DNA from 4 places in the Zhongshania arctica genome. Region 3 is predicted to be linked to each of the others. Evidence: predicted binding sites of a transcription regulator. Region 3 holds the regulator's gene; each other region holds the start of a gene.
The links. Region 3 encodes PhoB, which activates phosphate uptake and scavenging genes when phosphate is short. Its sites were predicted from a motif close to TGTCATAAANNTGTAACA; they were not measured.
Positions count from the first base shown of each region.

Region 1: a site for PhoB is predicted at 3,546-3,563, ahead of AB4875_RS11605 (phosphatase PAP2 family protein). Genes of this name have one in related genera too.
Region 2: a site for PhoB is predicted at 6,301-6,318, ahead of AB4875_RS04705 (beta-helix domain-containing protein). Genes of this name have one in related genera too.
Region 4: a site for PhoB is predicted at 3,307-3,324, ahead of AB4875_RS06055 (esterase-like activity of phytase family protein). Genes of this name have one in related genera too.

Region 1 covers NZ_JBFRYB010000001.1:2,538,947-2,546,644, forward strand. The annotation lists gene AB4875_RS11590 (tetratricopeptide repeat protein) at 1-410, shown strand, start outside; gene AB4875_RS11595 (DUF3613 domain-containing protein) at 407-676, shown strand; gene AB4875_RS11600 (pilus assembly protein TadG-related protein) at 682-2,688, shown strand; gene AB4875_RS11605 (phosphatase PAP2 family protein) at 2,761-3,501, opposite strand; gene AB4875_RS11610 (PilT/PilU family type 4a pilus ATPase) at 4,170-5,330, shown strand; gene recA (recombinase RecA) at 5,398-6,426, opposite strand; gene AB4875_RS11620 (spermidine synthase) at 6,706-7,404, shown strand; gene mutS (DNA mismatch repair protein MutS) at 7,576-7,698, shown strand, end outside.
Region 2 covers NZ_JBFRYB010000001.1:1,035,788-1,043,485, reverse strand. The annotation lists gene AB4875_RS04720 (OsmC family protein) at 1-206, opposite strand, end outside; gene AB4875_RS04715 (tetratricopeptide repeat protein) at 561-1,685, shown strand; gene AB4875_RS04710 (TonB-dependent receptor domain-containing protein) at 1,768-4,404, opposite strand; gene AB4875_RS04705 (beta-helix domain-containing protein) at 4,519-6,207, opposite strand; gene AB4875_RS04700 (adenylosuccinate synthase) at 6,515-7,698, opposite strand, start outside.
Region 3 covers NZ_JBFRYB010000001.1:2,129,558-2,137,255, reverse strand. The annotation lists gene AB4875_RS09695 (ABC transporter permease subunit) at 1-1,689, opposite strand, end outside; gene AB4875_RS09690 (PstS family phosphate ABC transporter substrate-binding protein) at 1,814-2,782, opposite strand; gene phoR (phosphate regulon sensor histidine kinase PhoR) at 2,880-4,178, opposite strand; gene phoB (phosphate regulon transcriptional regulator PhoB) at 4,191-4,898, opposite strand; gene purU (formyltetrahydrofolate deformylase) at 4,984-5,838, opposite strand; gene AB4875_RS09670 (SPFH domain-containing protein) at 5,888-6,736, opposite strand; gene AB4875_RS09665 (NfeD family protein) at 6,765-7,256, opposite strand; gene AB4875_RS09660 (YgiQ family radical SAM protein) at 7,442-7,698, shown strand, end outside.
Region 4 covers NZ_JBFRYB010000001.1:1,324,689-1,332,386, reverse strand. The annotation lists gene AB4875_RS06060 (CHASE domain-containing protein) at 1-670, shown strand, start outside; gene AB4875_RS06055 (esterase-like activity of phytase family protein) at 748-3,219, opposite strand; gene AB4875_RS06050 (FAD-binding protein) at 3,421-5,133, opposite strand; gene AB4875_RS06045 (DNA-3-methyladenine glycosylase I) at 5,412-6,122, shown strand; gene AB4875_RS06040 (DmsC/YnfH family molybdoenzyme membrane anchor subunit) at 6,281-7,698, opposite strand, start outside.

The sequences.
Region 1 (7,698 bases), 410 kb from region 3:
TAAGCCTAAGCTGCATGGCCGCCTTTGGCCACGCCGGTATGGCGAAGATCTTAGCGACCCGTGGTGATATTCCACAGGCGCACCAACAAATGCTTAAAGCGCGCCGCCTAGCACCCAGCAATGCCGACATTCGCAATGATTACGGCTTTATTTTACTAGCGCATAAGAACTTTAAGGGAGCGCAACGTGAGTTTATGACCGCGCTCCAGTTACAACCAGGCCACCCGGTTGCCATTCGCAATATGGTTATGAGCCTGATTTTAGACGGTGACAGCCGAACGGCCCTTCGCATGGCGAAGAATAACGACATTCCGTCATCAGAATTCCGCAATTTACTTGCCCAAGCTAACGCTTTTAAAGAACCAGTACTCGCTGGAAGCAATAACTTCAAAAAAGGAGCTCCACTATGAAAATTTTACCAGCAATGCTTTTACTATCAGCTTCTGTGCTTTCAGCCACCGCCTTTGCTGAGCCAGAGGTTATTTACACGCCGAACACCACGCCGCAAACAGCGACCCACCGTTTACTTGACGTGCAACGATCAGGGCAAAATGCGAGCACCGAGGAACAATACCTGAGCGGCAAAGTGAACACACAAATTTACGAGCGTTACGTGAAAAGCTTCTCGAGACCCATACCAGAGCGCTTTAGTTCAGACACGTTCACGGAAGAGTAACTAGCATGCAAGCACAGCGACTTACACGAGACAGGCTACCTCATTATCAGCGCGGAGTAACAACACTATTCGCGGTGTTAATGATGCTGAGTTTACTAACTTTTGTCGCTGTAGTTACCGACACCGGGCGCCTGTATTTAGAAAAGCGCTCCTTGCAAAAAAATGCTGATCTAGCCGCAATGGAGACCGCACTACTCTATTGTCGGGATCATTCACTAGATGTTGAGTCGTTAACGATAGCGGATATGAACGTGCTGTCTGCTAGTCGAAATGATTTCCGAGGCAATGATACTAACAGTGGCGTCGTTGTGACCAGAAATGGAAACGCTGTCACGGTTGTGCTGTCCTATGGTGTGCCCGCCTCACTATTTGAACAATTACTTCCCAGCGACGACAACACAGTCAATCTGAGCGCAAGCGCAACCGCCAAGGCATGCGAGCCAACCGCCCTACTATCAATCCGTTCTAGTATCGCTACCGTAGACGGCGGTTTACTAAACTCGGTTTTAGGCGGACTCCTCGGAACCACCTTAAATTTGACGGTTGGCGATTGGGAAAGCCTAATTGACACCAATATTAATCTTCTCAGTTACTTCGATGCACTAGCATCCGAAGTTGGCGTAACCGCTGGGGACTACGACAGTCTCCTCACTAGCAGTATTAGTCTAGCGGATCTACTCGACGTTGGCGCCAATGTATTGAGTGCCGACGGGGCAAGTGCAGTGGCAGTTAGCGCCTTAGAATCAATATCTGCAGATATTCCGCTGGCGACACCAAATATAAATCTCGCCGAGATTTTAGCGATACAAAATGATGCTTCCAAGACCTCACTGGATGTTAATCTACCGCTAATGCAGTTAGTTGAAAGTAGTATTCAGCTCGCCAATAGCAACAGTAGTATTGCTGCCGACGTTGACGTCGCCCTTGGTATTGCTGACGCGACGGTTCGCCTAAAAGTCACCGAGCCAGCCCAAACCGCTATTGGCAACCCAGACCTTGCGGCGGTCGACCCCTACGGCAACAATGCTATTTATGTGGATACCGCACAAGTAAAAGCCTTTGTTTCACTTGATTTGCCGATTGTGGGAGCCCTACTGAATAATCTCACCGCCTTACTGTCGGCACCCCTCGTCTCCGATGTAAGCAATGTTGTTAATAGCCTTCTTTCGCTCAATTTAATCGGAGCGCTTGGCGATATCTTATGTCTTGTCACATGCGTTGATGAAAAGGATCAGGTTGATATTCAAATTCTGGCCTCGCCGCGAATTGATATTGCCATTACTGCTGGTAGTGGCGAAGCTCGCCTTATCGATGCAGACTGCGATATGGATGGCACTAAAATCTTGAACGCCGACGTGTCGACCTCGGTAGCCTCGGTCGCGCTGGGACAGTTCGGCACAGATACCGAAGATGCTTCTAGCAATGTATTTTCTAGTGATCCATTAACAGTAGATCCAATACCCCTAATCGATATTGGTACCATTCGCGTAAGAAAAACCTGTGTCATTATCTTCGGATGCAGTTACCAGTATCAGCGTGGGGCTGGCTGGACTTCAGACAAAGCGTTAGCTGATAGACAAGCATTTGCGGGCGGCGGAATCGGCCTCAAGTTAGACACAACAATCCTTGGCGACGGGCCAGAGAGTTTAGCAACGTTTGAAAATAACCCAGATGACACGTATTTACCCGATGTGAAAGCCGATATTGAAAATTCCTTTCAGGCGTTTTCTGCTGACGACCCGGTAGCAAGTATAGCTAGCACACTTACCGGCGTTGAATTGCAGTTCTATGAGCCTAGCAACGGGAACTTACTAGGTGGCGTACTCAGTCTAGTTGGAGCTACCGCTAGCACCTTGGTTTCCGATATTAATGGCATTCTAGCCGCCGCGCTATCTCCTGTCTTAGACCCCTTGGTAAACGAGCTACTGGATACGCTTGGTGTCTCCTTAGCCAACGCCGAAGTAGGCGCCGCACTGACCTGTGAGAACGACAAGGTGAGACTAACAAATTAATTACCACTATAAAATTACTAACAACCGGGGCACTAGCCAAAACGGTGGCCCGTCACTACAAATTATACGGGGCTACTCTGGCATATTGCGGGTTAGATATTGGCTACATTTCCAAACTAGTACGGTCACCATTATCGCCAAATAGCCGTCAATGGCGTAATGCCAGGCAAGGTGTACTGATCCAATTAGTATCATAACAAAGAACACACTAGAAAATATTCGCGGCATCACTCTCTTAGTCCGCCAACTTATTATTAAGATAAGAGTCGCCACCGAAACATGCATACTTGGCATGGAGGATATTCCCGCCGCCGGGCTCAGCGTAGAATTTTGATAAAGTGTCCACAGCTGTTCCTGAGCCTGTAAAGCCAAAATAGGATATTCAACATTGCTACTGTGAAGATAATTCATCAATGCGTAAAACGGATTTATAAGATCAGGATATGCCTGCGCATAGAAAGCGGGACCTACTGATGAGAACAAGACCGCAAGCGCACTGCCATTTATTATCCAGCACAAGATATAACTACTCATAAATCGTTTACGAAGCACATCATTATTAGAAGAAAACAAAAACCAAACTACAAATGTCATCATGACAATAAACCACAAGCCATAAACGATATCGACAATACGAGTAATGAGTGCCCAAGACACCAAGGGATGGATAAGCTCCCAAGGTGCAAACCCACCATGGATGATATTATCGACATCCGCTAACAAGGGGTCCCAGCTAAATGAGTTTATTTCAGGAATTACTGCTTTGAAGGACGTCATTGCCGATAGGAATATGCACAATACTAATAGGCTCAAGCATCCCCGTGTAGTAGAAGGTCGTTTGAGCCAATTCAAAAGGTCGTTGTATAAATATGACATCAATCTATTGGGTCGGATTCTAATCATGACGAAAACGATATAGGCGGCGTAAAACAACATTCCGTATGGAATAAACTGGAACAATGCAAGCTTGATATAGATAAGTATAGAAAACCGATCGCCAAGCTCATAGTAGTGCGTTATAAGCCAAGCACCTGAAATATAGAGTAAGACGCAGCTATAAAAAAACCAATCGCTTTTAAGTGACATTCTCAAATTTTGGAGAATTTTATGCATTGCAATGACTGCCGTAATAATCAATATATACGCCGCAAAACCTAATATTTTGCCTCAGCGATGGAACACTAATCTGCAACTTGATAATCAAGCCTAGAGACATCTAGTCTATCATTTTTTGGTGACACTGATCCCTTTGCCAAAGAACACTACCGCCTGAATGCTCACACAGCCCGACGGTAATACGCAGACCGAACTCATTGACAAGGATTAAACAAATTTAGTACAGAAATTCTGCTAGTCTAAAGAGAACATCAATATTTATTTTAGCTTGAACAGAAAGACAAGAATAAGGCCGCTACCCGGCCGAACTTTTTAGACATTCATGATAACAATACAATATCAATGCCAGTTTACGAGAAGCAGCTATGACCTTTGACGATTACCTAACAATCCTAGCCAAAAACGACGGTTCAGATCTATTTCTTAGTACTGGAGCGCCACCCTGTGCGAAATTTCATGGCAAGCTAAAGCCTCTCCGCAAAGAGCCCTTTCTTCCCGGTGAAATAAAGTCGATTGCCTACGCCATGATGGACAGTGAGCAGGTAGCAGAGTTTGAGCAAGAATTAGAAATGAATTTGGCCTACCATATTCCCCGCGTCGGCCGCTTTAGGGTAAACATATTCAAACAACGCAACGAAATCTCACTGGTTGCCCGAAATATCGTCACCGACATCCCCAATGTTGATGCGCTAGGTCTACCACCTATTCTAAAAGACGTCATTATGACTAAACGCGGTTTAGTCCTCTTTGTGGGTGCGACCGGCTCCGGAAAATCAACCTCACTCGCTGCCCTTATAGACCACCGCAACACCAATAGCAGCGGCCACATTATTACCATTGAAGATCCCATTGAATTTCTACATAAGCATAAGCGCAGCATTATCAATCAACGTGAAATAGGCATGGATACCCGAAGTTTCCACCAAGCTCTTAAAAACACCTTGAGACAGGCCCCGGACGTAATCCTAATTGGCGAGATTCGCGATCGCGAAACGATGGAGCACGCCCTCGCCTTCGCTGAAACCGGGCATCTGTGTATCTCTACCCTCCATGCGAATAATGCCAACCAAGCACTGGATCGAATTATTAACTTCTTTCCCGAGGAAAGGCGCAATCAGCTATTACTCGACTTATCACTTAACTTGAAATGCTTTGTTTCACAGCGTTTAGTACCCACTGAGGATGGCAAACGGGCGGCGGCAATAGAAATCCTGCTAGGCACACCCACGGTTGCACAGGCAATCCACAAAGGTGAGATAGAAACGATTAAAGAGATTATGAGTAAATCTGAAAATGCCGGCATGCAGACCTTCGACTCGGCCTTATTCAAACTCTACGAAAGCGGCAAAATCTCCTTTGAGGATGCCCTAAAAAATGCGGATTCGGCAAATAACTTACGGCTTCAAATAAAGCTGCGTAGCAGCCGTGGTATACCAGAGGGAAGTGCTGAAGAAATAGAGAAGCAAGAACAAGCAAGTTCCTTTTCTCTCAGCATTGAAACGGATGAGGACAGCGAGCCGCAGTAAAAAACTTTCCATACGGTCTAGAAGAGCAGCTAAGCAGAAAAATCATTCTGCCTAGCTGCATATCAATTTACTCAGCTTCCACTGCATCAGCTACTTTTTTAACAGTGGGTTTTGGTAGTAATTCTTCCCGAATCTTGCCTTCAATCTCCGCAGCAGACTCAGGATTTTCAGCCAGGTACTTAGCAGCATTCGCCTTACCCTGGCCTATTTTATCCCCTTTATAGGCATACCAGGCACCAGACTTATCTACTAGACCTAGCTTAACACCCAGATCAATGACTTCTCCCAATCGATAAATACCGCGGCCATAAAGTATTTGGAACTCAGCCTGCTTAAACGGCGGCGCAACCTTATTTTTAACCACCTTCACACGGGTTTCGTTACCAGTGACCTCTTCGCCTTCTTTTACCGCACCGATGCGACGAATATCTAATCGCACAGAGGCATAAAATTTAAGCGCATTACCACCAGAGGTGGTCTCTGGGTTACCAAACATGACACCAATTTTCATACGAATTTGGTTAATAAAGATAACCAGCGTATTAGTCTGTTTGATACTACCAGTCAATTTACGTAACGCCTGTGACATTAAGCGTGCCTGCAGACCAACATGGGCGTCGCCCATATCACCTTCGATTTCAGCCTTTGGTACCAGCGCAGCAACCGAGTCAATAACAATCACGTCAACCGAACCTGAACGCACTAACATGTCCGTAATTTCTAGGGCTTGCTCGCCGGTATCAGGCTGCGACACTAATAGCTCGTCTAGGTTAACGCCCAGCTTCTCAGCATAAATAGGATCAAGCGCGTGCTCTGCATCCACAATCGCCACTGTTTTGCCGGCTTTTTGCGCTTCGGCCATCACTTGTAAACATAGCGTAGTTTTACCTGAGGACTCAGGCCCGAAGATTTCCACAACCCGGCCGTAGGGCAAGCCACCTATGCCGAGGGCAATATCAAGACCCAGGGAGCCCGTCGACACTGAGGGCATCACTTCCCGAGAGCTGTCGCCCATTTTCATGATTGAACCCTTACCGAACTGACGCTCAATCTGGCCCAGCGCTGACTCCAGTGCTTTCTGTTTATTAGGATCCATATGCTCTCTACCCTTTGTGGAGATTGATTTTAATGGCGATGGCTAAAAGCTATCACAAGCCATACAACTGTATATATGATCAGTATTATCCGCGTGCTTGTCAATGCCCGATCGCAATTTCTTTCCGAGCCAGTCATATCCTCTTCAGAGAAGTTCACTTTAGGTCACAAAGCCCCGCCTCATAAGCTTTCATGCTCTGAGTCATCGCCCAAGGGCGAACTGTGCTAAAGTTCGCCTCCTAAAATACCAGTGCTAAATTAGCCACCTGACAGAGCCTCTATGATTCCCTGGAAAAAACTAGGTACCGCACAAATACCACATGACGGTGGTGAACTGCAGTTTTCGCGACGCGACGACGAGTTCTCCATTCGCTTATCCGGTGTTCGCGGCGAATTAATGAACAGCCGAGTCTATCACTCTGAACAAGTTTTGGCGGAACTCGGCTGCGCATCACTAAAAAATAAAGCCGATGCTCACGTGCTGGTAGGTGGGCTCGGAATGGGTTATACCTTAGCGGCGAGTTTGCACGCGGTTTCGGAGACGGCGCAAGTGACCGTCGCTGAGCTTATTCCAGAAGTAATCGAATGGAATAAAGGCCCCTTAGGCGACTGCGCAAAGCACCCCTTGCGCGACCCGCGCACCAAAGTCCACCTCGGCGATGTTGCAGAGCTCCTGGATAACCGCCCTAACAGCTACGATGCAATATTACTTGATGTCGATAATGGCCCTGAAGGCTTAACCCATAGCGATAACAATTGGCTGTACTCCCAAGACGGCTTGGAGGCAATCTCCAACACCCTACGCCCCGAAGGTATGCTGGCAATTTGGTCTGCTGGCGCCGACAGCATGTTTGCAATCAGGCTCAAAAAGGCTCGCTTTAAAGTCTCTATTCACACTGTTCGCGCCCGCCCCGGCAAAGGTAGTCGCCATACTATATTTTTGGCCCAAAAGCCTTGGCAGCCCAGCGCGAGTAATTAGCAGAGAACTCTGCAGCGCAATAGTGGTTTATTATCTGATTTGTTATTCTTGCGCTCTTTGGTCAGTGGCTTTGCATGCGCATTACTCATGGTAATGACGCAGGGCCAAGCAGCTTACTCAATGACCAGCTCTATTTACTAGCGCGCAACCAATAAGGCATATCGCAATACTATGACAATCAACGTCAACATCAGCAGCGCAGCAATAGACAGCCATACGCCGATGATGCAGCAATATTTGAAGATAAAAGCTGAGCATCCCGAGGAAATCGTTTTCTATCGCATGGGCGATTTT
Region 2 (7,698 bases), 1.1 Mb from region 3:
ATCGACGCCACTGTTCTGAAAGACAACACAAAGCAATTCGCCGCCGCTGCCAGCAACAGTTCTTCGGGCGACCATTTATCGCCGGGGCCATCAAACTGACGCGGCGGAGCGACCTCTATGGTTGGCAGATGCGCCGCGGAGGTCTTTAGAGAGTTCTCGGGTTCGGCATTTACAATAACCGAATAGTGATGAGGCAGGCTATCCATAATATGATCCTTTTATAATAAAACGGTAGACCTTAGAGCAAGCCCAGCCCATTCTTCATTTAACCAATGACTTAAGTAAGCGAAAGGAATTTATCGAGCGTCTATCCACCCAGAATACTTACCTAATAAACCTATTTGAGCAAGTCTCCCAAAAAGGACTAAACCGTGAAACCTCGAGTTTAGGCTACTACAAGCCAATTATTCCGCCCATGCTTTAAGCCCTAAGAATCCAAAGAAATCGTAAGATATCTTTCCCCTACACAAGATTCACCCGCGTTTTCAGGATATAGTTAGGCTAATGAAGATACTCATCGCATAGCAATATTTTCTTCAACTAATAAGCAGAAAAAAGCAATGCCAATATTGTCAAAAAACCTCTTGGCCGCGGCTATATTGAGCAGTCTAGCAGCCTGCAGCGTCACTAACACTCAAGACGCCACATTACTCGACATTCAAGCTCCAAGCACGGCGCAAGTCACCGCACTACTCTCCTCTGAGCAGGACGGCAGCAAGGTCGACACCAGTCTTTACCCTGAAGACAACATTCTCGCTGTGAGTGCAGAAATGCGCGATTTTGTTGAGGAAAATGTGCCTGCTGCACTGTCACCACGCGCCCGTCTTAGCTACCTTCTCGACAGTATGGTGCGACCTTCTCAGCTTGGGCTGACCTATAATCCCGGCATTACCCTCAATGCCAGCGACACCTTTAAGCAAGGTGTTGGTAACTGCCTATCGCTAACCTCATTATTTATAGCACTCGCGCGGGAAGCGAAGCTCAATGCCTACTATAACGAAGTCACTATTCCGCCAAGCTGGGATATGATTAGCGATAACAGTATGGTGTTCTATAAGCATATCAACGCTGTCGTGGATTTTGGGAACAATGACAAGGAGGTCGTCGATCTCAGTGTTGGCTATTACGAATATCACTACCCACAGCATCGCGTAAGCGAGCGACAAGCCGCCGCCCAACACTATAATAATCGTGGTGCTGAATTTCTAAATCTTGGCAATAATGATAAAGCGCAGCTGTATTTTCAGCGCGCCCTTTACTTAGATCCTGAAGCCGGACACATCTGGGGAAATTTAGGCACTCTATTACGTCGCGAAGGACGCGCAGTCGACGCTGAGATCGCCTACCGACATGCCATTACACTCAATGCCAACGATCAGGTAGCGATCAGTAATCTTGGGCGACTTTACCGTGAACAAGGCAACAAAGAGAAGGCCCGAGAACTCGAGAAGAGGTCGGAAAGTTTTAGGCGGAAAAATCCATTCTGGCTATACAGCCGCGCCAAAGCAGAGTACGAAAGAGGCCAATTTGATGAAGCGCTAAATCTTGTACAGCAGGCAATACGTCTTGATAAAAAGGAGCATCGCTTCTACCGCTTTGCCTCGCTAATCTACTACCGCCAGGGAAAACTAGTTCGCGCTCAACAGTTCTCTGACAAAGCTAGCAAACTTAAATTGAAAAGATAATAAGCGTATTTTGCAACCATAAAAAAGGCGCCTTTCGGCGCCTACTTTGCAATCCTTTGCTTATAACCTTCCGTAATCGAGATTAGTATTTCCAGCTAAAGCTCAGGCCAAAACTAGTGCCAACCTCTTGCTCGAGAATAGTCACGTTCTGACCACTACTGCCTTTTTGCTCAAACTCGCGCTTAGAGTCAAGTAGGTTAGAAACCTTAAGCTTTAAAGACAAAGTCTCTGTTGGATAATAATTATAAATCACATCCATAGAGGCAAAAGGCTGCTCGAAGGCATCGTCATTACCTGCAATACCCGCAAAGAATATCCGCTCGCTAGAGATATTATAAAGCACTGATGCACTATGACGCTCATCGGGAGAATCATAGCCAAGCGATGCATTAACAACATACTTAGAATGACCGGTCAGACGACGATCAGTATTAGTCACTTCATTATTATTGCTAATAGTAATTTCAGAGTCGCTAATAGTCACGTTACTAGACAGGAATAGGCCGGCAGGCAGTGTCTTCAATCCTTCAAACTCAAGACCGTATACCTCACCAGAGTCGCCATTTAAATAGCGGAGTACCGTGTCATCATCAGAACCTGCACCTTCCACTTGCTCAATGGGGAGAGTTAGGTCTTTATAGAATAAAGACACGGTGAAATTATCGCCGCCCTCGTAATAGAACTCGCCGCGCAGATCATAGTTGCGTACTTGTGTTGACTGCAAATCGGGGTTTCCGAATACGCGAACATTGAGCTCTGGATCAATATAAGCAACATCTGCTAGCTCACGAAGATCAGGTCGCACGATGGTTTCACTCACACTAAACCGAACTTGAAACTCTTCCGCTGCAAATAAATCGAGGCCAGAGTAGGTCAATGCAAAGCTTGAGTAGATATCATCTTCTTGCAGGGCAAAACTCTGATCGGGATCATTCAGCTGGTCGATCACGCCCTGATTAAAGACGCCGGTAAAATCTAAAAGATTTACCGGTAAAACCGCCTGCTGATACTCTTCCCAGCGCGCACCCGTGGTGATACGCCACTCTTCGCTAATGCGAAAATCTAAAGAACCGTAAACCGCAGCGATCTTCTGAGCAGCAACATAACTTTCGTTACCAAAACCAGAGCCCATTGACAGATCAAAGAAGTTATTGAGATCGTTGATACGCTCATCAGTAAATACAGTTTGTGGCGTACCTTGAGTGGAGCGTGCACCTATATTGGCTGTATAGCCGTAGTACTCACGTACTTTTTCAGAATTCCACCAACCACCGGATACGATCAACTCGCGACCATCGATATCAATTGGCAGTTCAGCACGACCGCCCCAGCTCTCTACCGTATCTTCAAGCGATAAAAATTCAAATTGGCCTGCGGTATTAGATTGGGCGATAAACGCCGTTTCTGGGTTAGTGGTTTTATCTAAGGAACCGCTAAAACTCGCCGCGTTTGGAATATCCGTGGTTGCAGTAGCATCAGAATAAAACCAATCAAAACTCAGCATTTCGAGTTCGCTAATGGGCGCGAAATCACCCAGACGATGGGTACCCGATAACTGCGTCAATTCCAGCTCACGCTCTTCAAGACGGGTGCTGTAGTCTAGGTCTGGACGCTCGGCGGAATTATTAACCGTAAAGCTAGTAGCGATACGCGCCTCGTCGACATCATTTTGAATAATATAATGGCTAAGCTGCACTGTATGATCTTGAGTGTACTCTGCGCCTAAGACCACAGCCAAGGTAGTACGCTCTTCATAAGCGGTTCTTTCTGTTTTAGAGTTAACAACATCCGGATTACCGACACTGCGCTTAACTTGGTCCTTATTCCGATATTCGTCGTCATAGGCGCCACTAATAGAGGCACCCAGAACGACATCGTCGCTAACATCCCAAGCATTACCTAAATCAACTTTGATATCACGATCACGGTCAAGGCCACCCCGCTTAATAGCAACATCTCTATTTAGCGATGTGATGAGGCCACGCTGTATTTGGTCAGCTTCGTCACGGGTAACGGTATTGCCGGCATTATTCTCGATATCGAAAATATTACTTTTCGATAGATCGCCTTTATAGCGACCAATAGCATTTTGTAAAGCCACAGGCATGGCGCCAGATCCGCCATCGGGATAGGTCAAGCCATTATCACTTTCAGTATTAAAACCTGTGCCTATACTGACAGAAGCGATTGGACCGTTGGGAACGCTGCGGGTACGAATATCGATAGCACCGCCACCAAAGTTTGCTGGCAACTCAGGGCCCCAAGATTTTTGAACTTTCAAAGACTCAACAATACTGGCGGGGAATAAATCTAAAGGAATAACACTACGTGCTAAATCTGGCGATGGCACCGCTGCGCCATTTACGGTCACGTTGCTATAACGCTCGCCAAGACCGCGGATATAAATGAATTTGTTATCAACCAGGGTCACACCAGTCACACGTCGCAAGGCCGCACCAATTGTGCTATCCCCTGCCCGTGATATCGCTTCAAAGCCAAGAAAATCGGCCGCGTAAGGTAATTCAAGACGCTCGTCGGTCAATGAGGCTGCGACGCTTTGTAGACGTCCGACCACCACCACTTCTTCCAAGGCTGTTGGCGCAAATAGTTCACTGTCATCTGACGCGAAATCTTGAGCCATCACTGGGGTGATAATCCCAGCAGTCGCAATAGCGACGGCGATAGAAAGCTGCTTTCGCGCAAATCGTTTAGTTAGCATAATCATAATCCTAAGTGCTCAGGAAAATGCCCTCGCGAGTGGAGGGCGTTCTAGCGCTGTATGGGCGGGTCGCAGCCCGCCTTTCCTGTCTAACAGGGTATAGCCATTTATCACTTAGGGATTAAGTGGCGCGCTTAAGCCTACAGTCCAGCCATTCAACCAGTCATCACCAGCAGTCGCGCCGCCAAGATAAGTTGGCGCGTCAAAGTATGCATCAACAGCAGACACATCGGTAAGCTGAGTGGCTTGATCAAAGATCACAACGCCATTCGCATCGGTAATTGCCGCGGCAGTGCGGTAATCGCGAGTACCAACACCATCAACAATTAAGCTTTGAGCTGGGATATCTGCGCCGGTAATGATCACATTATTAGTGTTAGCATTTACTGGAGTATCAGCGTTTATGCCGCCACCCGCTAACCAGTTGACGAGGTCAAATGCACCTTTAGTTGCGCCACTAGCTTTAGTCGCTTCTTCACAAGCAATAACGTTGCTGCTCGCCTTACTGATACCTGCTTTGGCCGCGTTAATCGTTTCTGGACCTTCAGAGTTATCCAGCTCCATACATTCCTGGCTCGCCATCGCGACGGCATTAGATGTCACAATGGAGTTATACATCTGGAAGTAAGCACCTTCGCGGAACAAAGGACCTTCTGAATCGCCTTTGGACGTTGAGTTCACGCCGGCATCCTGTTTGATGTCAGAAGTAATACAGGTCAAGTTAGAAATAATAAGATTGGTCGTTGGCGTAAAGGCGTCACTGCGACCACCGCCGGTGTTATCGCCTTCGATACAGCGGTTTGCACCAGAAGTATGAACAACCACGGCGTATTGAATTTTGCCGTTGTAGCCTTCAGAGTAGTCGATTGAATCGTCACCGACGTTTACCGCAACAATGTGATCCAAGTTAACCGCACCACCAAACATCTCGAAACCATCATCTTGAGATGTGTATGTTTGTACGTGGCTAATTGTTGTGCCGCTACCTACCGCATTTAAGGTAACCGCATTCAATTCGTTGCCATCAACAACTTCAAAACCAGCGTGCTTAACAACCACGTATTTCAGCACACCTGAGTTTTCAGCGTTGTTATTACCACCGTAAGTGGCAGGCTGACCTTCCGCTACCTGGTTACAGTTGTGGACGTTGTTTGCCGTAGCAGCAAAATCGCTAACTGTACCGGTACCGGAACCTGTCGCGGTGCCGTCATGACATTTATTCGTTTGGCCGTTGCCGTTAATTTGCAGACCACCCCAAAGGCCGCGATCGTCTTCGGTCGCTGTGCCATTAATATCTTCATCAGCAGTGAAGATGATAGGGGCGCCGGCTGAACCTTCAGCAAAAATTTGCGAGCCACGAGTAATACGTACATAGCTTTCTGGACGTCTGAATACCATAGTTACACCAGCTTCTATAGTAAGCTTAGTGCCTTCGCCTTCCTGTGGAATGCGGGTTCCGTTTCCAGCCGCCGTTGCGTCAATATCTTCACCGATGAAAAGACTGTCAGCGAACTCATGTACGCCAGCGATAGCTGCAAAAGTAATTGTGTCAGCAGTAATAGCGTTGTTTGAGCTAACAAAACTAGCTGGGTAAAAACAATCACCGCCAACTACCTGACCCTGGAAGGTTTGACCAGCTTCTACATAAGAAGCGCAGGGATTAGTACTGCCACCGCCACTCGTGGTTTGGCTATTATCTTGGCTGTTATCGATTGTCGTCGGGCTCAAATTAATATCACCGCCGCCGCACGCTGCCAGTAACAAGGCAGATGACATTGCTGTTAGTGCAAAAATCTTTTTCATAATAACTATCTCCAAACCAACTCTAAGGATTTTCTAGGATTTAATTTATGTAGCGTATGGTAGGGCGAGTTGGTGACATATATATGAATAGTATGTTGCAGTTATGTGACAACTTTAAGGAGGGTAAGACGGGGATTTGTTCGAGCCGAGGGAGATATTTAGGAAACCGCCTGCAAAGCGCGGTGGTATCGCTTACAGACTAAAGGCATAGTTTGTATTGATTTAAGCAGACGTGTATTGGCTGCCCCCTTAATTAGCAGATATAAAAAAGCCGCTGGTATCAGCGGCTTTTTTGCTAACTAACTTCTCAAGCGAAAGGGTGGCGCAAGACAATAGTCTCCACTCGATCAGGCCCGGTAGACACAATATCGATAGGTACGCCGACGATTTCTTCGATACGACGGATATAGGCGCGGGCTCTTTCTGGCAGCTCTTCCAGAGACTTCGCGCCGACAGTCGACTCCGGCCAACCCGGCATATCTTCATAGATTGGGGTGATGGTGTCGTAGTCTTCACAGTCGAATGGTGCCGCAATAGATTCGCCAGCGGGATTTTTGTAATCCACACAAATACGAACTGTCTCTAAGCCATCCAGCACATCTAACTTGGTCAGGCACAAACCCGTTACACTGTTGATTCGCACCGCTTGGCGCAAGCCAACGCCATCAAACCAACCACAGCGCCGCGCACGACCCGTGGTAGCACCGAACTCATGACCTTTCTTGGCCAAATAGGCACCGGTGTCGTCGAACAATTCGGTGGGGAATGGACCACTGCCAACCCGAGTGGTATACGCCTTGGTGATACCCAATACGTAGTCTAGATACAGTGGACCAAAACCACTACCCGTGGCCGTTCCGCCCGCGGTGGTATTAGAAGACGTGACGAATGGATAGGTTCCATGGTCGATATCTAATAAGGAGCCTTGCGCACCCTCGAAGAGAATATTTGCGCCCTCTTCACGATACTTATGCAGTGCACCGGTGACATCTGTGACCATTGAGCGCATCTCTTCTGCCATACGCAGAGCGTCATCAAGGGTTTTTTGGTAGTCGACGGCTTCAACTTTATAGTAAGCCGTGAGCATAAAGTTGTGATATTCCATCACTTCTTTTAATTTCACCGCAAACCGTTCAGCGTTATAAAGATCGCCTAAACGTAATCCGCGGCGCGCCACCTTGTCTTCGTAGGCGGGGCCAATACCACGGCCTGTGGTACCAATTTTTGCTTCGCCACGCGCTAACTCTCGCGCTTGGTCCAAGGCAACATGGTAGGGAAGAATTAAGGGACAGGCTGGACTCAAGCGCAAGCGCTCACGCACAGGAACACCCTTGGCCTCAAGTTCAGCCATTTCCTTTAACAGGGCATCTGGCGCTAATACCACGCCATTGCCAATTAGGCAGGTTACGCCTTCGCGGAGAATACCCGACGGAATTAAATGTAATACTGTCTTTTCGCCGCCGATAACCAAGGTATGACCCGCATTGTGGC
Region 3 (7,698 bases):
CTCTACACACCCCAACACCACTGCCAGCACCAAAGGAACAAGCAGCAGCGGATGCCAACCGTCTGGAACCCGACTACGGAAGGAGGACGGCAATTGTGACCACGACCAGGCGAACACTAAAATACCGACGGGAAGAAAAACAAAGAGCGAGAATATCGCCGGTAAATTTTTCTCAATAAACGGTGCAAGCCACAAACCCGCGAGAAACCCCAAAATAACAGTCGGCAAGGCTTCCATTAATTCGATTAAGGGCTTGGTCTTGCGACGCAGCGCCGGCGCCATAAAGTAGGCGGTATAAATAGCGCCACAGATTGCCAGTGGTGCGGCAATCAGCATCGCATAGAATGCGGCTTTTAATGTGCCGAAGGCCAAGGGAGCAAAACTATATTTTGGTTCGAAATCATTATTAGATGCTGACGACTGCCAAACGTAGTCCGGCTCGGGATAGCTCTCATACCAAACTTTGCTCCACAAGGCTGTCCACGACAATTCAGGGTGTTCATTGTGCAAGGCAAAGCTTGCAAGTTCGCCCTCACTATTTTCCACTAAAATTTTGTCGGCACGCGGCGAAATTGCCATCGCGCGAATTGCTCCAACATCGAGATCCTCGCTCAATAATCGCCGATGCGACGTGGTGTAAAACAAATCGAGCCTGCCTTGGTCATCGACGCTCACAAAGCCTTTGCGACGATGTTCAGTCACCAAGACAGCACTGCCACCGTCGGGAATATCGAACTGTCGAACCGGCTGCAGCTTATAGCCAGACTCGCGCTCCTTGTCTCTTACAACAAACCACTGGCCCACCGCGCCATGGTCGCTAGCAACCAATAAAGAAATACCACCTAACAAAAATCGCGCCTGACTCAGTTTACCGCTATCAAAAAGATAGCCTCGATCCGTAATCGTCTGCTCTGGCAGATCGATTAAGCGAAAACCACCGTCAGCGGCCAATACATAAAGCCATTGCTGGCCAGGACCAATTAGCACCCGGCTGGGGATAATATCCAAATCAGGTAGTGACACATCTTCTTCACTTAAGGTGACTTCCTCGCTGAGAAAGTCCTCTTCCTTAACCCAACGGCGCCCCAATAATTGGCCGTCCGTAACACCAATTATCATTAAAGCGTCATCGCTATCGCTGATTGCAACCTGCTCAAGCGGGCGCCCTGCAGACAATAGAAAGGCCTTGTCACCATAAGGGAAGCGGAGCACGGGAGTAATAAGGCGCTCACCGTCTGGGTAGCTAGTTCGGTAGTCATGCTTGGCAATGAGCACTTTGCCGTCGCTCAAACCCAGTGCAAAAATACGACTCTCTTCGGACTCCAGTGCAAAACTGAGAATATCCGCCCCCTTCAAGGGCAACTTCGCTTCAGATAGTAAGTTACCATCGCTTAAGCGAAAAAATTCTGCGTCACCGTTACCTCCAAGCCGAAAACTAATTTCGGCTTGCTCTTCCATCGCAAGATACAAGGCAGGGGCAATGCTATTGGTCTGGAACTGGGTTTCTGACTCAATCGATGCAGGCTGAAACAAGGGCATGATTTCGTAAAGAAGATAGAAAAAGATGAGCAATATTGCGAGCAATACACCGACGCCGCCAGCAGTGATGGTTGCTGTAGCTATACCATCTTTCACTTGACGCCACTTGCGATAGGCGGAAGCGGTAGCTCGTACCTCGGATTGACTCATTTTTTCTAGCTCTCGGAAAACTCAAAAATACAATATGGCCATTCTTTTACGCTCTAATGACTGCTGCTGGGCTAAAAAATCCAAACCTATAATTGACGGGTTCTTGATCACCAGCACAGTTAACTTATAGCGCGAGCTTAGCCCTAATTTTCTCGGCAACACCGGCCGGCAGGGGAATGTAGCCATCTTTAACAACAACTTCTTGCCCCTGCTTAGATAGCACTAGCTTCACAAATTCACGCTCTAAAGGCGCCAGTGGCTGGTTGGGCACTTTGTTTACGTAAACATACAAGAAACGTGACAGCGGATACCTACCCGCCGTCGCATTATCTGCGTTAGCTTCTACAAAACCGCTTTTATTATCTTTTGCGAGCGGAATGGCACGTACGCTGGAGGTCTTGTAACCGATGCCAGAATAACCAATACCATTAATTGATGTGGACACAGATTGCACCACAGATGCCGACCCCGGCTGTTCATTCACGCCGTTCTTAAAATCACCTTTGCACAGTGCTTTTTCTTTAAAGTACCCGTAAGTACCAGACACCGAGTTACGACCAAACATTTGAATATCGCGCGCCGTCCATGCATCGCGCATTCCTAAACCACCCCAGGTGTCGACATTATCGGCGTGACCACATTTATGGGTACTAGAAAATACCGCATCCACCTGCGCCATTGTCATCCCGCTAATCGGGTTATCTTTATGTACAAAAATAGCCAATGCATCAATCGCCACCGGAATAGCTGTTGGCTTGTAACCGTATCTTATTTCAAAGGACTCAATTTCCTTATCTTTCATTTTGCGGCTCATCGGTCCAATATTCGACGTAGCCTCGGTCAAAGCTGGCGGCGCCGTTGACGAACCCGCGGCTTGAATTTGAACATTAACATTGGGATAGAAGCGCTTGAAATCTTCGCCCCATAAAGTCATCAGATTTGCCAGCGTATCAGAACCTACACTAGACAGATTACCGGACACTCCCGAGGCGGTAACATAGTCTGGAAGCGCGGCATCAACTTCTGTCAACGCCACAGCAGTCATCGACGTTAACACCACAACGCTGCCAGCCAAATATTGTTTAATGTTCACACACCCACTCCCAAACTCATCAATTACTTCCACGCAGCCACTCTATAGCCCAATTATGACAAGTTTGTGACGGCTAAAAGGGAAAAATACACTTTTATTACAAGGAGACTGGCACCGCAGCCGACCTAGGGAAGACACAACTAAACACACTACCTTTATCTGGTACGCTGCGAATACGTAATTCGGCGCGATGCCTAATTAATACGTGTTTAACAATCGCTAAACCAAGCCCCGTGCCGCCGGTATCTATAGAGCGGCTTTGATCAACACGATAAAAGCGCTCAGTAAGGCGCGGAATATATTGTGGCTCTATACCTATACCCGTGTCTTCCACTTCGAAATAGGCGTGGTCATCATCCTGATACCAACGCAGAGTGATCGTATCGTTTTCCGAAGTGTAGCGAGCAGCGTTGACTGCTAAGTTTGAAAACGCACTACGTAATTCATTAGCATTGCCGCTGATCGCAATAGTGTCGTCACATTCAATAACAACTCGACGAGCGCCTTTTGCGGCTAACTCACACTCCTCTCTAATCATCTCCATTAAGGATCGCAGTCGAATAACCGCGTCGTCACCCGCCTTCGGCAACGCCTCTAGACGCGACAGCAGCATTAGATCCTGAATCAGCATATGCATACGCCGAGACTGCTGTAGCATCTGACTTACCGCGCGATCCCAACGCGGGTTGTCGCCACCGTGGTCTGCGAACGTTTCAAGATAACCATTTATCACTGTAAGCGGGGTACGCAGCTCATGAGAAACATTGGCAACGAAATCTTTGCGCATCTGTTCCAAGCGCTGTGTTCTTGTCACGTCACGGGCAAATAGCAAACGGTTGCGCTGACCAAAGAAGCTCAAGCTAATGCTAAGACTCAAATTACCATTAACCGGCGACATCATTTCTAAAGGCGCTTGATAATGCTCACCCTCAAAATAACGCAAAAACACCGGGCTTCTAATAAGATTAATCAGTTGGCGGCCAGTATCATCAGCCTTCCGCAAGCCCAGCAAGTCATGGGCGGAGTCATTACACCACTCGATATTGCCCAACGAGTCTAGCATCACGACGGCATCTGACATTGAAGCAAATGACGAGTGAAGGTAGTCAATCATCGCACGTAATTTTGCGGTATTCTGCGTTGCATCGCGCTGCATATCATAAATAACATCAAGAACCTGCCCCCACATACCCATTGCCTCCGGAGGCTCTTTGTCTGCACCGCTGTAGAGCCAGTCTGACAGGTGCTGCAGATTCCTTAACAACCATGCACACGCTAGTAGCGCCGCGACAAATAACGGCCAAATTCCCAAACCATAGATTTCGCATGCCCCAGCCACCGCCGTAATAGGTAGACTGATGCGCAATAATTCTGTCTTCCAGTTGTAGTAACGCATTAATTACTTTCGCTAGGCGCGGACACCGGTGGTAGAAAAGCGGTAACCCGTGCCTCTCACTGTTTGGATTAACAAACCGCAATCGCGCTCTTCTGTTTGCAAGGCTTTGCGAAGGCGACGGATGTGCACATCGACGGTACGCTCTTCAACGTAAACATTACTCCCCCAAACTTGATCGAGTAATTGCCCGCGGCTATAAGCACGTTCTTGGTGGGTCATAAAAAACTTCAACAATCTGAACTCTGTTGGCCCCATTTCCAAAGGCTGGGTGTCGACAAAGACGCGATGGCTGCCAGGGTCCAATTTTAAGCCGCCGACCTCTATCGTCTCTTCCTCTTCACGACTGCTCGAACGTCGCATTATGGCCTTAATTCTTGCCATCAGCTCCCGTGAGGAAAATGGTTTGGTGATGTAATCATCGGCACCAACATCTAAACCTTGTACCCGATTGTCTTCATCATCTTTAGCAGTGAGCATAATGACTAATTGATCACGCGTGAGCTGATCTCTGCGTAAACGACGCAACAACTCCAAACCGCTGGTAACAGGCATCATCCAATCTAGGAGCACTAAATCTGGGCGCTGATCAACGATAATACCGTGTGCATCCTGTGCATTACTTGCCTCCAGGCACTCATAGCCGGCTAGTTCAAGCCCAACACGGATCATTTCCCGAATTGCAGCCTCGTCGTCGACAATCAGTATGGTGGTCGCTGTCATCCCTCTACCCTTTTTGAAAAATATTTGTAAGCAGCATTAAAACGACATTTGGTGACAATTTTATGACAAGCAGCTTTTCTGTGGATTAATCAAACACCACGGTCTTATTACCAAGCACAAGTACACGATCTTCCAAATGGTTTCGCAGCGCCCGTGCCAACACCGATTTTTCTACGTCTTTGCCGAGCCTAACTAGGTCGTCTTTGCTGTGCCTATGTGACACTCTGATGACATCCTGTTCAATAATCGGGCCTTCATCAAGCTGCTCCGTCACATAATGACAGGTTGCGCCGATGAGCTTCACGCCTCGATCAAAAGCCTTCTGATAGGGGTTTGCGCCGATAAATGACGGTAAAAAACTGTGATGGATATTAATCATTCGGCCCGTGTATTCGCGGCAAAACTCAGGCTGAATAATTTGCATATAGCGCGCTAAGACAACGCAATCAGCCTTATAATCGCCGGTCAGCGCCATGATACGAGCGTGCGCGGGGGCTTTATTATCGGCATCTATCGCAACGTATTCGAAGGGAATACCATGCCACTCCACCATGCTCCGCAGGTTTTCGTGATTAGATATCACACAGGGAATATCGCAATCCAACTCACCGCTGTGCCAGCGATGTAAGATATCTGCAATGCAATGAGAGGCGTGACTGGCCAAGATGACCACTTTGCGCTTCACCGAAGAATCCACCAACTCCCACTGCATACCGTACTCTGCGGCGATCGGTGCGAAGGCCGAACGACAGGCGTCCACCCCCATACGCAGCGAGTCGGCGCGAATCTCGTTGCGCATAAAAAACCAGTTGTTCTCGGCGTCTGCGTGGTAGTTTGCCTCGGTTAGCCAACCACCTTGATCAGCGACAAACTGGCTAACTCGCGCCACAATCCCAACCCGGTCTGGGCAGCTAATTACCAAACGATAAGTGTGATCCATGAAACCTGCCTAGTCCTTCTCGTCAAACATTAAAAACCTTAAGTCGCTGTTATGCCTTATTCAAAATACCACGCAAAGCCTGCGGCAAATCAGCGGGCAACACCACGGTTTTAGCATTCGTCGAGGTTGATAATTTCACCAGTGCATCCGCGTATTTTTCACCCAAAAGATACAGGACAGGCAAGTCTTTATCACCAACGGCCTCTGAGACTAGGGTTATCGCCGCGCCACTTGCTTTTGCCAACACCACTTGCGCTTGAGCATCGCGACGAGACGCCTCTAAACGACCATCCGCCTCCAGAATTGCAGCTTGTTTTTCACCCTCGGCTTTCGTCACTGCCGCGCGACGCTGGCGCTCTGCAGCGGCCTGCTCTTCCATTGCAGACTGCATTGTCATGGACGGATTGATATCCTGAATTTCCACGGTTTTAAGGGTGATACCCCAATCGGAAATATCATCAGAAATTGCCGCTTTTAATTTGGCCTTAATTTGGTCCCTAGATGACAGCGCTGAATCCAAGGCCATTTCACCGATAATAGAGCGCAAGGCTGTTTGGACCAGATTCTGGATAGCGAAAATATAGTCTTCTACGCCGTAAACCGCTTTCTCCGGAGACACAATATTAATGTAAGCCACCGCGTTAGCGATGATGACCGCATTGTCTTCGGTTATCACTTCCTGCGAGGGGATATCAAGAACAATATCTTTGGTGGTTAGTTTGTAAGCAACGATATCGATATAGGGAATAATAAAATTCAAACCTGGATTTAAGGTCACATGGTATTTACCCAAGCGCTGTACAATGTGTTTATAACCTTGCGGCACGGTGCAAACACCTTTTGCCAGGGTCACCACCACGAGTATTGCCAACGCCACTACAACTGCCAAGCCTTCCATCGTCTATCTCCATCAATGAGCTATCTTTTCAAACCGATTCTTTTGGTGACTGCACACCAGCAATAGCGAGCCTCACTATAAGCGAGTTACCAGACACATCTTCAACCGCCACCCGGTCGCCAACTGAAATTGGATCGCGACAGATGAACTCCCACTCATCGCTACCCAGCATAGGAATAGAAAACCGCAGCGTACCGTGACCAAACTCTGAACCCAACTTAATCACCATGGCTTCCTGACCCACCACCTGCTCACGGGACATGCCAGACAAGGTTTTATTTTTCATTTTCGGATGCACAAATTTGAACCAGATGGCCAAATCAATCACCGACATCACCACCCAAACAAGCAGTTGAACGCTGAATGGCATATCGATCGCCGCCATTATCAGCCCCACTGCGATAGCGCTGGCGCCAAACCAAATCATCACAAAACTGGGAACAAAAATCTCACTCGCCACCAGTAACATACCAAAAACCATCCAATGCCAGTACGCAATATTGGTGTTTAACCATTCCATTTTATGCCCCTTTGCAAACCGCCCATTAACATGACGCCTATTTATCAATCATTTCTTAAATTATTCAAGCACTTACTGCGCGATTTTATATTTTCGTACCAGGCCATTCAGGCCAGCAAGAAGTCAGATTATCACGTATAATGCCCGCTCATTCAGAATTCTGCGTCCGCACCATGTCATCAGTTATGCAAACTCCAAAAGTTATATTCAGTCACCGCCCCTATTGGGCGGAATGTTTCGGCACCGCAAATTACCTCCCAACCTCTCGCGAAGAGATGGACGCCCTCGGTTGGGATAGTTGCGACATCATTATTGTGACCGGTGACGCCTATGTCGATCACCCTAGTTTCGGCATGGCAGTTATTGGCCGCGTATTGGAAGCGCAGGGCTTCCGTGTCGGGATTATTTCCCAGCCAGATTGGCAGTCAGCAGAGCCTTTCAA
Region 4 (7,698 bases), 800 kb from region 3:
CGAACAGTTTGCATTCGCGGCTTCGCATGACCTCCAGGAGCCACTTCGAACACTGACAAGCTTTACGGAGCTACTAAAAGATGAGCTTGGGAGCAACCCAGATAAACCCCATGTTATCGCTTCGATAAAATACATCAGCGAAGCCGCCGAACGCATGCAATGCCTTGTACTGGGACTAATGTCATATAGTCGAATTGGTCGCGAGCCGGAACTTATGTCGGTTGACTGCAATGATTTACTGGATGACGTCCTCAGCGACTTAAGCGTAGTCATCAAAGAAAATAATGTAAAAATAGTCCGCGCCACACTACCAGTCATTCTTGCGTTCCCAACAGAGTTACGTATGCTTTTTTTAAACCTAATTAGCAACGCTATTAAGTTTAAAAACCGAGAAACGACACCGTGTATTACAATTTCATCTAAAGAAGAAGATGATCATTGGCTTTTTTCAATCACGGATAACGGCATTGGCATAGATCCAAAACAATTTGAGCACGTCTTTCTAATCTTTAAGCGACTACATTCACAAGACGACTACCCGGGCAGCGGCATTGGTCTCTCAAAATGTAAAAAAGTCGTCGCGCTTCATGGCGGTAAGATTTGGGTAAGTTCAAAGATTAACGAAGGCAGCACGTTCTTTTTTACCTTAGCGAAATCGCCAAAAAAGTAATCTTAGATTTGGCTACACGGGAATCGCCGACAAAAAAACCCGCGCAAGCGCGGGCTTTTACTAACCGGCTTGAAAATTTAGAGGATGTCGCCCAGGTTCAATAACTGGGTTTCACCATTGCTATCATCAACACCGTCATTATCGTTCACCATCAGTACGTCGCCATTTTTCATCAGCGCAATACCTTCTATCTTCTCAGTAACAAGACCGCCGGTCGCCAACATATCTGGCATGACATCACGCACCAGGGACTTGCCTACGATGGCGCCATCGGCTAAGCCAGTGGTATCAAACTTATACAAACGTTTGATTACCGCATCTGGTCCACCTTGGTTGTCACGCTCGATAACTAAAAACTCACCGCCACCAATTGAGGTGATTTCGGATAAGCCAACCCAGCCACCATTTTGCGATTCTACGGCATCAAGGGGATAGAATAAGAACGACCAGCTAGCTGAGCCAATATCATAAATACCAATACGCACATTGGCTTCACCTTCCCAGGCACGCTGGAAGGCAACATACAATTTACCCTGGTACTCGCTAACACCTTCAAAGCCGTTTTTACGCTGCAGTGCATTCACTGCGGGTGGCAATGTCACCGCCTGCTGCACAAGCCCTGCCGCATTAGTTTTAATCAGCAGATTCATGCTTTTCACCGGACCATCAACCGCGTTGCCTGAGCCTTCCGACGCTATCCAAACACTGCCATCAGCAAGTTTAGCCACACCTTCTGGATCAATATTTACGGTCTTATCGGCATTGATCGCACTCGCGGGTAGCACACCAGCTGGCAGTGCGGCCAAAATATCGTTGCCGTCAGTGATGTGGGTTTCTTTGGTAATCACTGCGGGCTCCTGACTCACATCAAGAGTGAAGATGCGGTTCTTCTGGTAAAAACTGTCATCCACCGCGTATACCAGATTGCTATTAACTGGGTCTGCTGACAGCCCAGATATAGCGCCCCAAGAGATAGGCGAGCCATCCAGTCGATCTGCAGAAATCACGGTTGGGTAAGCAGCGGGCGCACTACCGTAGTAGTAGATATTCAGCGTTGAGCGAATAACATCTTCGCGACTGTCCTTCTCACTGGCAACCACTAAGAGATTGCGAGATGGAATTGCCAAGGCACCCTCCGGCGCAACACCAGCAGGGAGTACTTGCTTAAGCATTGGCTTGGTGAAATCTGCAACGTCATAGACAAACACCACACTTGCGCGCTCGGAGTTTACAAACAAATAGCGCTCGCTTCCAAATACGCCAAACTCAGCATTCTCTGGCTCATTGCCTTTGTTTTCAGAGCGACCCTCGGGGTAGTGACCATAGCGTGCCGTTAATTGATCTAAACTGTTGCCAGCTTCATAGACCACGTCACCGGCGGTGTTAAATACGCTGAAGCTGCGGCTACCGCCGTCTAGATCACCTTCGTTAGCAGTCACAAAGTATTCAGTAGACAACCAGCTAACGCCATCTGGTTCACGCAAGACCGCATCTAATGATTGGTTCTGGGAAATGATATCGTCTTCATTAGCGTCTATGCCCGTGAGATCAACCGTACCCGCGCTGAAGTGATTTACGATGCTGCCATCCACTAAATTAACTAAAACAATGTGGTTGTTTTCCTGCAGTGAAACTAGCGCAATATTGTCGCTATTGATGTCGACAAACTCAGGCTCTGGATCGCTTGGGTATAAATCAGCCAAACCGGTAATGGCAACCGTTTGTGTTGTCCACGTTGATGGCTCGCCGCTTAAATTTACAATCACAATATTACCAGCGGGTAATTGCGGTGGTGCGCCGTTGCCAAGGTCTTCGTCGCGTTCGTTTTCAATGACGACAACCGCGTAGCTGCCATCTGGGCTCACGGCAACCGAATCTGGCTGACCGCCAACATCAATACTGCGCACTGCGCTGCGGCTCGCGATGTTAATTACGTCTAACGTGCCTGACACATTAATGAAGTCTGCAGAGGTATTCACCCCAACCAACGCGAATTCATCTTTCACCGCAACCGCCGTGGGCTCACCAGACAAGCCTAAAACGCCTAGTACCGATGGTTTGGATGGATCGGCAATGTCGACAAAGCCAATGCGATTGGCGGGACTGTCGGTGTAAATCAAGGTCATACCGTCGGTGCTGGCAGCGACAATTTCTGCTGAGGTTTCATCGTCGGAATCGCAGTTGGCATCATCTTGAAAGCAAACTGGGAATGCCGCAATACGGTTAAAGTTTTTCGCTTCGTTTAATAAGGTTGGTGCGCAGATATAAGACGTGTCCGTTACTTCGCCGTCCGCCAGAACATCATCCGCATTAGTATCGCGGCCTGATTCAACCATGACTCCACCGCTGAAACACTGCGCGTTACCCGCCTGCAAGCTGGTTTGACGAATCAAACTGTTCAGACCATCGCTACCGTCTGCGCCATTGGCACCGGCACTGCCTAACTGACCATCTAAACCGTCGCGGCCGTCATCGCCGCCACAAGCAACAAGAAACAAGGGAGTCGCTATAGCGATGCCCCAAGCTAAGGCTGTCTTTTTGATTTGCATCCTTCCTCCAAGTATAAAACGCGAAATATTAATCGCTTGAGAGTACAGAGGGATTGCGACAAAACACTGACAGTTATATGGCAGTAAAATGGAACTTATATGACAGAGAGGTTTATTGATGACATTAAAAATACACAATAAAAAACCAGTCCTTGCCGAGGAGGGGCCTTAGCAAGGACTGGTTTCACATTTCAAATCTACTTAGTCTTGATATCCGCTAATGTGTTTAGCGGCCTGATATGCAAAGGTCATTGCTGGCCCCAAGGTCGCACCCGGTCCGGGGTATGTCGGCAAGACTGCGGCACTGCAATTACCAACAGCATACAAGCCGTCTATTGCGCTACCATCTTCCTTCAGCACTTGCGCATTGGGATTGGTCGCCAATCCGCCCTGAGTACCAAAATCGCCGGCCTCTAGGCGCATGGCATAATAAGGTGCCTCGTCGATGGCTCCCAAGCAGGGGTTAGGCTCAAAACGCGGGTCGCCGTAGTAACGGTCGTAGGCAGAATCGCCGCGGTGAAAATCTTCGTCCTTACCGGTTTTAGCATAGCCGTTCATTTTAGCAACGGTGGTCTCTAGGTTGTCGGCGTCGATACCTAGCTGTTCTGCCAGCTCGCGGACGGTGGCCGCTTTACCCACTAATTTGGTTTCGAACCATTCTTTGGGGATAGTCCAGTCCGGCTTTAGGGACGCAGTCATCAGCGGCCCAACAATATAGTCTCGGCGAAAGCGTGCATCGAATATTTGATACATGGGCGAGCACGGCGCGTCATCGCTATGCTGCTTATACAGATCCTTTTGGAAGGCCATATAGTTTTGTGACTCATTGGCAAAACGCTCGCCGCGTAAATTGACAATACAGGAACCGGGATAAGACTTTTCCATAATACTTAAACGTGGCGCCGGCTCACCGGGAACAGATACCGTGGTGCACCACCAAGCGCCATCCATCAAGCGCGTAGCGGCACCCAAGGCCAAGCCCTGCTGAATAGCATCGCCAGTGTTGCCCTCTACCCCGCCGCTCCAGTCAGTGCTGGTTGGCGCCGGCAAATATTGCTCACGCATTTGCTGGTTGCGCTCGAACCCGCCTGCCGCCAAAACGACGCCTTTACGAGCTTGTATCCGCATGGATTTACCATTGCGGCTGACAACGGCCCCCACTACGCGGCCGTCCTCTGTAATAAGCTCCTGCATGGGCGAGCTTGCCCACATCGGCACATTGCGCTTTTTAAGCGAATACCAAAGTCTGGCTACGCCCGCCGCGCCGGTACATATTTGGCGGCTGAGACCATTGCCACGAAACCACCACCCCAGGTCAAAGGCCCATTGCGCGACCAATTTCATTGTTAGCTTTATCCAACCCGGTCCCTGCAAGACCAATAGGGCGGCCTCGACCTGGGTAAAATAAATTTTGCTGAACATCCGCATCATATGATGACTTGGCCGCAGGCGTTGGACGTCATCACCTAGCAGAGACGAGTCAAATCGCTCTGGCTCCATTGAGCGATGACCGGTTCGCGAACCTTCAATATCGGTGTAGTAATCTGGGTAGTGTTCTAGGGTTTCATAGCGCACATCGCTGCGCTCATGAAGAAAATCGATCATTTTGGGACCGTTGATCAGATAGGCATCAACCATATCTTCAGAGACCGCCCCCGCAGGCGTGGTGCTGAGCAAATACTGTTTAGCGTCTGCAAAGCTATCTTTCGCCCCGGCTGCCTTGGCGTAGCGGTTATTGGGTATCCATACACCGCCACCAGAGGTTGCACTGGTGCCGCCAATCTTGGCTGATTTCTCGACGATGAGAACATCACTCACGCCCATTTCGTAGCAGCTCAGCGCGGCAGTTAAAGCCCCGTTACCACTACCAACGACGAGTACATCAACGCTATGATCCCACTTTGCTACTGTCATTATTTTTATTCCCACTAACTTATTTGGCCTTGATAGGCTCGATCCGCGGCAAAAACCAAAGGTCATCAATTATCGTAAAAAACCCTTCAATAGCCGGCTATCATAAACCGCCGGCATTGCCAGCCCTATCATCCGTCTGTATTAGCTATATACAATGGATGGAGCTGGCTAGGGCAGGACAACATTCAATATACGCCGATGTTATACCTTCAAGACGTGACCCAGCGATATAATCTAGGCATTTAACTCAACCCTTACCTTAATTACGGCCAGTGACTATGACCCGCTCTAAAGCCAAGACTTCCCTCGCACCATCGCTTTACCAGCGCTTTCTAGAACGAGCGATTATTCAACACGCCTCAATAATGGCCATTGAAGAAAGATTACCAACAAATTTAGACAAAGCTGCACTGATCGCGATTAAAGATGACCGCTACTTAGCAGAGATGACAGCCTGCGTATTTAGAGCCGGCTTTGTGTGGCGAATAATTAGCCTAAAGTGGGAGGGTTTTGAGACCGTATTCAATAATTTCCTTCCCATTTGGGTGGCATCGAGATCACCAGAACAGATAGAAGATATGGCGACTGATACGCGCATAGTGCGCAATTTAACCAAAGTGAAATCGGTGCAGGAGAACGCCCTATTCATTCTGGATGTACAGCGTGAATTCGGCAGTTTCGGTCGCTTTTTAGCCGATTGGCCAGAGGACGATATTGTTGGATTATGGACATACCTCAAGAAACACGGCAACCGTCTGGGCGGTAACTCAGGGCAATACTTTTTACGGTTTATGGGAAAAGACACTTTTATACTCAGCCGCGATGTCTGCACAGCATTGTGCGCCGAGGGTATTGTCGATAAAACAACGATCACTAGTAAGCGCGATCTAGCCGCGGTACAAGCCGCCTTCAATGAAATGCGCAGCGAAAGTGGCCGCTCGTTGTCAGAACTCAGTATGATTTTGGCTTTATCGATTGGACCAGCTTAAGCCGTCGCTGCAACATAGAGCCGCTGAGTCAAGCTGAACACCATTGCACCCCATTAAGTGGGGTGCAGGCTTAGGGCACGACTATAGCGAGACGCGATTACGCTTAAATCACATATGCTCTCTCAAACAATGAACCCGACACTCCTATATGATCGCTATCAGTGATCGTGTGCAACCACCCCGACTTGCGGCATATTCGCCAAACCAATATCACGGGCGTGTTCTTCAAAATCTTTATTCTTCCAGAAAAACGCTCCTGGCATGGTGGTAGGAATAACGAGAACATAAAAGAGCGTGCGGCCAATCAGCGCTGTTAGCAATACTGACAGACAGACCAATAGCGCCAGCCCCAAGTTAATTGCGCTCGGCGCCAGCGATAACAGCAATAGCGCTGCACTGGTATTCGCGGCGATCAGGCAGTTTCGCAATACATAGCTCTTTCCAAACACCGTGCACTGAATGTAATGCGACACGCTGCCTTCATTATTCGCAGTGTCCATAGCAATCGCGTGACGCCATAATCCCAGCCCTTCCATCACACTGCCGATGACAATTCCGCCAAGCACAATAATAAATAGCTGATTAATATCACCACCAAGCACCATGAGAGTCGGTATACCCACTAGCCCAAGTAATATACTTCCCAGCGTTATGGCTGTTCCTAAAAATGACGTCGCCGTCTGCCAGTGATCCCAGAACGGCCGCGCGCGAATTCGGTAGCAGCGATACATATAGTAAAGGCCGACCGAGCCTGCGATCAGCGCCAAATAAGCGGATACCGACGCAAAGGCATCGAAGCGTCCCCAATCACCGAACACACTTATAAAGATGTCATTCGCTGGCAACATCAGCAATAAATGTAAGCCTGCAAACACCATATAAAGCAGCATACCTAAGCCTTCTCGGCATACCGGCGAGTGTCGAAGGTTATTAAACCCCCGGTAAAACCGCCAAGGCTTACCCAAGTGTGTTGCCGACACCAACATGCCCAGACCCGCCAAGCCGACGGTAATCGCCATGAGGGGGATATACATGACAGAGTCACGTAACGCCAAGAAACTCTGAATACCGAATTGGGCGCCCAAGAACGCAATAAAAAATGCGCCTAGCGAGATTTGGCTAACCAAGGTGAAGATCACCAAAGGATTTTCCCGTGAACTCAGCTTTGCTAGACTCCACTTTTTCTCAACACCTTTTTTCTGATCAACCACAGGTCGGTATTGACCGTCGTCACCCTTGTGATATTTAACTGACATGCCGTCGGTACGTGTTACTTCATCCGGCATGTTTTTAATCTGCTGGAAACGAATATTAGGCTGAGTGATTTCTGGGTCCGGGAAGCCGGGAATACTGGTCTTACCCTGCTCGCGATTGTCAGGCAGATCATCAACCACCCCAAAATCCAGTGCATTACCCAAGCAGGCAGACACACAGGCGGGCTTGAGATTCACCTCTAGACGGTCGACGCACATATTGCACTTAGAGACCTGCCCCTTGATGGGGTCTAGCTGGGGCGCATTATAAGGACAAACCCAGGTGCAATAGCCGCAGCCAAAGCAGGTATCTGGGTCTTGTA